Regions from separate parts of the Ensifer sp. NPDC090286 genome, predicted to be linked through region 1. Evidence: predicted binding sites of a transcription regulator. Region 1 holds the regulator's gene; the other holds the start of a gene.
What was found. Region 1 encodes PhoB, which activates phosphate uptake and scavenging genes when phosphate is short. Its sites were predicted from a motif close to TGTCATNNANCTGTCAT; they were not measured.
Positions count from the first base shown of each region.

Region 2: a site for PhoB is predicted at 2,884-2,900, ahead of ACIQUG_RS09290 (DUF1045 domain-containing protein). Genes of this name have one in related genera too.

Region 1 covers NZ_JBIVYF010000003.1:630,521-634,827, reverse strand. The annotation lists gene pstA (phosphate ABC transporter permease PstA) at 1-126, shown strand, start outside; gene pstB (phosphate ABC transporter ATP-binding protein PstB) at 140-955, shown strand; gene phoU (phosphate signaling complex protein PhoU) at 1,006-1,719, shown strand; gene phoB (phosphate regulon transcriptional regulator PhoB) at 1,922-2,605, shown strand; gene ACIQUG_RS18245 (GcrA family cell cycle regulator) at 2,674-3,195, opposite strand; gene ACIQUG_RS18240 (aspartate aminotransferase family protein) at 3,617-4,307, shown strand, end outside.
Region 2 covers NZ_JBIVYF010000001.1:1,836,961-1,841,267, reverse strand. The annotation lists gene ACIQUG_RS09310 (trimethylamine methyltransferase family protein) at 1-260, opposite strand, end outside; gene mnmD (tRNA (5-methylaminomethyl-2-thiouridine)(34)-methyltransferase MnmD) at 427-1,143, opposite strand; gene ACIQUG_RS09300 (NAD(P)/FAD-dependent oxidoreductase) at 1,183-2,325, shown strand; gene ACIQUG_RS09295 (PRC-barrel domain-containing protein) at 2,384-2,803, opposite strand; gene ACIQUG_RS09290 (DUF1045 domain-containing protein) at 3,000-3,803, shown strand; gene ACIQUG_RS09285 (NUDIX domain-containing protein) at 3,821-4,261, opposite strand.

The DNA of each region.
Region 1 (4,307 bases):
GCCAACGAGGCGGAACGCGCCTTCGTCGAGCGCACCTCCGGTGCAATCATCATTCTTCTCATCTTCCTGGTCGTCATGAACCTTGGAGCCATTCTGTTGCGACGTCGCTTTGAGCGCCGCTGGTAGTGAGGTAATTACTATGAACATCATGTCAGAAGCAGCAGTCGAGAAGGCCCTGGATCAGAAAATGAACACCGTGCCCTACAAGATGATCGGCAAGGATGTGTCGGTCTATTACGGCGAGAAGCGCGCGCTTTTCGACGTCAACCTCAACATCCGCGAGAACACCGTCACGGCGCTGATCGGTCCTTCGGGTTGCGGCAAGTCGACCTTCCTGCGCACGCTGAACCGCATGAACGACACGATCGAGAACTGCCGCGTCACCGGCAAGATCACGCTCGACGAGGACGACATCTACGACCCGACGATCGACGTCGTCGAACTGCGCGCCCGCGTCGGCATGGTCTTCCAGAAGCCGAATCCTTTCCCGAAGTCGATCTACGACAACGTCGCCTACGGTCCGCGCATCCACGGACTTGCCCGCACCAAGGCCGACTTTGACGAAGTGGTCGAGACCAGCCTGCAGAAGGCCGGTCTGTGGAACGAGGTAAAGGATCGTCTTCAGGAGCCGGGCACTGGCCTTTCCGGTGGTCAGCAGCAGCGCCTCTGCATCGCCCGTGCCGTCGCCGTCAGCCCGGAAGTCATCCTGATGGACGAGCCCTGCTCGGCGCTCGATCCGATCGCGACGGCCAAGGTTGAAGAACTCATCCACGAACTGCGCACGAACTTCACGATTGTCATCGTGACCCACTCGATGCAGCAGGCCGCCCGCGTTTCGCAGCGCACCGCCATGTTCCACCTCGGCAATCTCGTCGAGGAGAACGACACCGACAAGATGTTCACCAATCCGGATGACCAGCGCACCCAGGATTACATCATGGGCCGCTTCGGCTGAGGCCGCATAAGGCTGCAACAGTAACTGCAAAGCGCCCGTAAGGATCGACGATCATGTCCATGCATATCATGTCCGCCTATGACGAAGAACTGAAGTACCTGACGCGCCGCATCTCGGAGATGGGCGGTCTCGCCGAGCAGATGGTCGCCGAATCCGTTCGCGCGCTGGTCAATTCCGACCTCGCTCTCGCGCAGAAGGTGATCTCGGACGACACCGTTCTCGACGACGCCGAGCGCCAGATCGGCGAGAAGGCGATCGTCACCATCGCCAAGCGCCAGCCGGTCGCCGCCGACCTGCGCGAGATCATGGGATCGATCCGCATCGCCTCCGATCTGGAACGCGTCGGCGATCTCGGCAAGAACACCGCCAAGCGCGTGATCGCGGTTGCCGGATCCGGCATTCCGCGCAAGCTCGCCCGCGGCCTGGAGCACCTGGCGGAGCTTGCTCTCGTCCAGCTCAAGGAAGTGCTCGACGTCTACGCCTCGCGCTCGCCCGAGAAGGCCAACAGCATCCGCGAGCGCGACGAGGAGATCGATGCGATCTACACCTCGCTGTTCCGCGAGCTGCTGACCTACATGATGGAAGATCCGCGCAACATCACGCCCTGCACGCATCTTCTGTTCTGCGCCAAGAACATCGAGCGCATCGGCGACCACGCGACCAACATCGCCGAGACGATCTATTACATGGCGACGGGTGCTCAGCCGGAAGGCGAGCGTCCGAAGGATGACACCACGTCGACGCTGGGCTCGGTCAACGACTGAGCGCCGAGCGCGCCGTAAGCATGCATGCCCTTTGAAATTTGATCCGGTCGCGGCTTCGGTCGCGGCCCCGAATTCCTGTATCTGAAGCACGCGGTTTTCGCCCCGCCTTTGAAATCGGCGGACGTGCTCCAGATTTAGAGTGTCTGAGCGCCGGCCGGGCCGATGAGCCCAAGGGTCGCCCGCGGTAAGGAGACGTTACCTGATGTTGCCAAAAATCGCCGTAGTCGAAGACGAAGAGGCGCTGAGCGTTCTGCTGCGTTACAATCTGGAAGCCGAGGGCTTCGACGTCGACACGATCCTCAGGGGCGACGAGGCGGAGATCCGGCTTCAGGAGCGGCTGCCCGACCTGCTCATCCTCGACTGGATGCTGCCCGGTGTTTCCGGCATCGAACTTTGCCGCCGGCTGCGCCAGCGCCCGGAGACGGAGCGCCTGCCGATCATCATGCTGACGGCGCGCGGCGAGGAAAGCGAGCGCGTCCGGGGTCTGGCGACCGGCGCCGATGACTATGTGGTCAAGCCATTCTCCACTCCGGAGCTGATGGCGCGCGTCAAGGCGATGCTGCGCCGGGCAAAGCCCGAGGTGCTGTCGACGCTGCTTCGCTGCGGCGACATCGAACTCGACCGCGAGACCCACCGCGTTCACCGCCGCAGCCGCGAAGTGCGCCTCGGCCCGACCGAGTTCCGTCTTCTGGAGTTCCTGATGTCCTCGCCGGGCCGCGTCTTCTCGCGCTCGCAGCTTCTGGACGGCGTGTGGGGCCATGACATCTATGTCGACGAACGCACCGTCGACGTGCATGTCGGTCGCCTGCGCAAGGCTCTGAATTTCTCGAACATGCCGGACGTTATCCGCACCGTTCGCGGAGCCGGCTATTCGCTCGAAAGCTGACAGATCCGGAAGTCTCCAACAAAAAAAGGGGCCGATCGGCCCCTTTTTTATTGATGCTGTCCGGCTTCTTAGCGGGCCCTGCGGCGCTCGCCCGACGGCTGGTAGGCCAGCCGCGCATGGAAGGTGCAGTAAGGCGAGGATTCCGGGGAATCGTTGCCGCAGAAGTGAAACTCTTCCTTCAGCGGGTCGCCGATCGGCCACTTGCAGGTGCGCTCGGTGAGCTGGGTCAGCTCGAGGCGGCGCGACATCGGCACGACAACGTCGGTCCGGGTGCTGAAATCCTGCTCGGCAACGAGATCGACTTCGATTTCTTCCTTGAGAACGACAGCGCCGGCCGTGCGTGCAACCGGGCGGGCCGAAACGCGCGAAGCGTAGTTCGGCGCACGCGGTGCCGAAGTCGGGCGCTTCGGACGGGCCGCCGTCGTGGTGCTGCCGCCGGCCTTGGCGCGACCTGGCAGGCTCAGGCGGTGAACCTTGCCGATGACAGCGTTACGGCTGACGCCGCCGAGCTGTGCCGCGATCTGGCTCGCGCTCAGGCCCTCGGACCAAAGCTTCTTCAGTTTCTCCACCCGCTCGTCAGTCCAGTTCATTTCTGCACTCTCCGTTCTCAGCGTTGGGGATGGCAGAATCCCTCACCGCACCCCGGCTGAACCCCGGGGTTGCAAACGCGATAACTCTTTTGGTGACTAGGTCCGCCGCATGCGTCTAGTAATTGAATGTTAACGTACTGACCGCTGGACTCTGTGGCAAGAGTCCCGGGAATCAGGCCGAATCGATTTCGTAGTTTTCCCCAACTTGCTCGGCCGGCGTTGCATTTTTGCAAGCCCTCCCGGACGATTTTTCTGCTGCCAGGAATCGATCCTTCATGTTGCGCTGCAAGGCTTGGTTTTGTTGACATTGCAGCGCGAAATGGGAATAGTGCCTGCGCCGCCGAAAGGCGGCATTTTTGATTTTTATCGGACCGCGTGAGGCGCGGGATCGATGTCGATCTGGAGTGAAGGAGAGCCTCGCATGACTGCAACAACGCCGCTTTACGATACCTACATGCGCGCGCCGTTGCGTTTCGAGCGAGGAGAGGGCGCCTGGCTGATCGCTGAAGACGGTACGCGTTATCTCGATTTCGGCGCCGGCGTTGCCGTGAACTCGCTCGGCCACGCGCATCCCCACCTCGTCGAAGCGCTGAAGGCGCAGGCCGACAAGGTTTGGCACCTGTCCAACCTCTATGAGATTGCGGGCCAGGAAAGCCTCGGTCGCCGGCTGACGGCCGTGACCTTTGCCGACAAGGTGTTTTTCACCAATTCGGGTGCGGAAGCGCTGGAATGCGCCATCAAGACGGCACGGCGTTACCACTTCTCCAAGGGTCACCCGGAGAAATTCCACGTCATCACCTTTGAGGGCGCTTTCCACGGCCGCACGATCGCGACGATCGCCGCCGGCGGTCAGCAGAAATACATCGAAGGTTTCGGTCCGAAGGCGCCGGGCTTCTACCAGGTCCCGTTCGGCGACATCGCTGCCGTCAAGAATGCGATCACAGAGGAAACCGCAGCGATCCTGATTGAGCCGATCCAGGGCGAGGGCGGTATCCGCCCGGCGACCAAGGAGTTTATGCAGGAACTGCGCGCGCTCTGCGACGAGTTCGGCCTGCTCCTGATCCTCGACGAGGTTCAGACGGGCGTCGGCCGTACCGGCAAGCTGTTTGCCT
Region 2 (4,307 bases), on a different contig from region 1:
TTCATCCGTTCGCGCGCCTCCGGCAGGATGACGTCCATGCCGATCTCTTCGAGGATCGTCAGCGATGCCTCATGCACCGATTCAAGCGCATCATCCGAAAGGACGGTGGATTTCGCCAGCGTATTGACAAGATTGAGATATTTTCCGCCGGGGGATTTGCGCACACGCTCGGCGCTGCGCCCGCCCGGGCGGCGTCGGCGCTCCAGCGGCGTCGAGGCTGCGTCGCCGGTTGCTGCATCGGGAAACTGATCGTCGTTCATGAAAGACCCACCGTGTTGCCGATGGGGAGTGTGTCGCAGATTCGAAGCGGCGATGGCCCGCCATTTGCGACAGTTCAGTTCTCTTGTGGAGTAAATCGCTTGCGCTGACGCATTTCTGCAGCCGGATGGCGCAACCGCTCAAGACAGGCCACAATCGCGACGAGCGCTAGGCTCGGTCGCCGCGCAGCATCTCGCGCTTGCCGGCAAAACCCTTGCGCTTTTCGACGGCAAAGCCCGCGGCCTGCAAATTGCGGCGGACGAAACCGGCAGCGGCATAGGTGGCGAAACTTCCGCCGGACGCGGTCTTGTCGAAGACGAGCCGCATCAGATCCTCCGACCACATGTCGGGATTGCGTGACGGCGCAAAGCCGTCGAGGTACCAGGCGTCGAACGGTTGTTCCGTCCGGGCGACGCCCTCGAGTGCCGGACCGCAGACGACCGTGAGGCTAACGCCGTCGCCGAAGTCGATCCGGACGTCGCCATCGGGCTCGGCCGGCCAGCGCGAGGCCAGCGCCTGGCGCTCCGTGTCGATCTCCGGCCAATGGCTAAGCGCGCGCGAAGTCTCTTCTGCCGCCATCGGGAAACGTTCGAAGGACACGAACTGCAGCCGGTCGCCGGCGGTTGCGGTCATCTTCCACTGACGCCAGGTTTCGCAGAAATTGAGGCCGGTGCCGAAGCCGAGTTCGCCGATGCGGAAGGTGCCTGCACCGACCCAGCGATCGGGCAGGCCGTTGCCCGAGAGGAAGACGTGGCCGCACTCCAGCCGCCCGTCGGTGCGGCAATAAAAGTGATCGCCAAACTCCCGGGAATAGGGCATATCGCCCTCGTGCCAATCAAGGTTCTGGTGCGCCGGGGGCTCGATCGGGTCTGCGGATCCTGTCATGGCCATGGCGATAATCCGCCGGCCGGAGAAGGTCAATCGATGAGCGAGCTTTTGGTCGTCGGCGGCGGCATCATGGGGCTGTGGGCCGCGCTTGGCGCCGCGCGCAGGGGCATGACCGTACGGCTCGTCGAGCAGCAGGCGATCGGCGCTGGCGCCAGCGGTGGCCTTTTGGGCGCGCTCATGCCGCATATGCCCGATCGCTGGAACGACAAGAAGCAGTTCCAGTTCGACGCACTCGTGGCGATCGAAGAAGAGATCACGGCGCTCGAGGCGGAGACGGGCCTTTCGACCGGCTATCGGCGGACGGGCCGCTTGATCCCACTTGCCAAGCCTCACCTGCGCGACATCGCCCTTCGGCACGAGCAGGATGCACTGAGCCACTGGCGCGCGGCCGACAGGCAGTTCCACTGGCACGTGAAGGACGAGGGGCCCGAGGGCTGGCCAGGCGCAGAGGCAGCAGCGCACGGAATGGTCTTCGATACGCTCGCCGCGCGCGTCTCGCCGCGTCGCATGCTTGCGGCCCTCCGCGCGGCGCTCCTGCGGGCACCGAACGCCCATGTGGACGAACGCCGGGGCGTGCGCCGGATCGAGCCGGCACACGGTTGGGCGGAACTCGACGACGGCACCCGGATCGGTTTCGAGCATTGCATCATCGCCGCCGGTGTCGGCAGTTTTCAATTGATCGACGACGTGTCAGCGCCGCTGGCGGAAACGAGCGGCACGGCGGTCAAGGGCCAGGCGGCACTGCTGCGGGCGGAGATCGACCCGGCACTTCCGGTGATTTTCGCCGACGGCGTCTACATCATCGCCCATGACGACGGCCATGTGGCGGTCGGCAGCACCAGCGAAAACAGTTTTGCCGATCCCCTGTCGACGGACGCGCAGCTCGATGAACTGCTTCGGCGCGCCGTGGCGCTTGCGCCGCGACTGGCGGGTGCCGAGGTGGTGGAGCGATGGGCGGGGTTGCGCCCGAAATCAACGGGCCGCGAGCCGATGGTCGGCCGGCATCCGGACCATTCGAATGTCTCGGTCCTGACCGGCGGCTTCAAGGTGAGCTTCGGCATCGCCCACCGGCTGGCGCGGTTCGTCGTCGACGAGATCGCCGGTTCACCGACGATCGGTATTCCCGATTCCTTCTTCTGCCGGAATCACATAGCCGCACTTCGCGACAAAAGCCTTTAGCCCCGGACATGCGAAAGGCCCCGCCGGCGGCGGGACCCGAAAGATCGAAAGTCAGGCATTACATCCAGTAGGGCGGGACGCCGTAGTAGTCGTAGACACGGCGACCGTTTTCCGCGTTCCAATCGTATTCTTCGGTGCCGTGATATTTCGGCGCGTTTTCGACCTGATCGCGAGTCACATCAGTGCGATAGCCGCCGAGCTTCTCGTCATAGGTCAGCTTTGCCCAGGGCAGCGGATAGTGATCTTCGCCGAGGCCGAGAAAGCCGCCGAAGCCGAGCACCGCATAGGCGACGCGCCCGCTGCGCTTCTCGATGATCACGCGCTCGATCGAGCCGATGTGTTTTTCGTCGGGGCCGTAGACCCTCGTGCCTTCAACCTTGTCGCTCGCGATCAGGTCGTGGGTCTCCTTGATCCGGGCGTCCTGAAGGTTCGCATTGTGATAGGTCACGCTTCTTCTCCATCCTTGTTTTCCTACCATTGGGGAACGGGCTATCGGCCGGATGGTTCCGAAAAACCAACGGCGACGTTCGGGCGGGCGCTGCGCTCATCCCCGGCCGACTTCGTCAATCTGTCACGCAAATCACCTAAGACGCGGCCATTGGACAAGTCGGGGTGAGGGCGGAAAACCGCATGCTTTTGCTCATCCCGCGCTGAGGGATATCCGGAGCCAGCCGATGCGCTATGCCATTTGTTTTACGCCGCCGATGGCCGACACGCTTTCCGCGACCGCTGCAAGCTGGCTGGGGCGCAACGTCTATTCCGGCGACCCCACGGAATTGCCGTCGGTCGCGGGCTTGAGCGCCGCAGATGTCGCCTATCACACGGCGGTACCCCGCCGCTTCGGCTTTCACGCGGTGATGATGTCGCCGTTCCGCCTCCACCCCGACATGACGGAATCGAAGCTTCTGAAGGCGCTGATGCATTTTGCCGGCGCCCAGACCCCGTTCGAAATCGATCGCCTGGAGGTTGCCCGCATCGGTCGATGCTTCGGGCTGATGCCGCAGGTGCCGAGTACGGCCATGCATCTGCTTGCGGCCAACGTCGTTCAGGAGTTCGACGCCTTCCGCGCGCTGCTCAGCGAAGACGAGATCGAGCGTTCCGATCCGGACCGGCTGACCGCGCCGCAGTTTTCCAACCTGTACCGTTGGGGCGATCCGCATGTGATGGACGAGTACCGCTTCCACATGATGCTGACCGGTCCGCTTGCACCAGACGCGATGCGGCGGGTCGAGGCGCCGCTTCGCGACCTCTTCGAGCCCTGCCTATCAAAACCGCTTTCGATCGGCAGCCTTGCGCTGTTTGTCGAACAGGAGACGGGGGCGCCCATGCGGGTGCATTCGCAGCACCCGCTCGGCAAGATCTCGACGAACACGCGCGCAGAGCGGGCAAAGCGCGCCGCCGCCGATCCGTCGCTGGCGCCGCAAGGCGCCGTCCGGCCGCTGCCGCTGATCGTCGCGGCGCTGATGGCGCATCGCTAAGCGGAAACGCACGCGGGCTAATCTTCAAGCAGCAGCGCTTTCGGATAGGGCAGACCGAGGGGCGGCATCTCCGCCGGCGCGAAGTAGCGTAGCGACTTCGTCTCGCTGTCGCTGATCGGCTGCTGGGAGCCAACGATCCGGCATCGATAGAGGGTAACCACATATTCGACGCGGTCGCCGTTCGGGTAGGTGTAGCGAAACGCTTCTCCGCCGAAGACGCCCAGTATCCGCTCGACCGAGACCGGATAGCCGGTTTCCTCCATGACCTCGCGAAGGATCGCGTCGACAGGCGTTTCGCCCGGCTCGATGGCGCCGGCCGGCAGGCTCCAACCTTCGCCGCTTGCTTTCTCCTGCAACAGGATCCGGCCATCGGGATCGAGAATGGAGGCCGCCACCGACGGGCAGAGAAGCAGGCCGGAACCGATTTTACCGCGAAGCGCTTGAATGTAGGATTTCATCTCGATCAGAGCCGTTGTCCTTGCCAATCCATTCAACGCCGTTTCG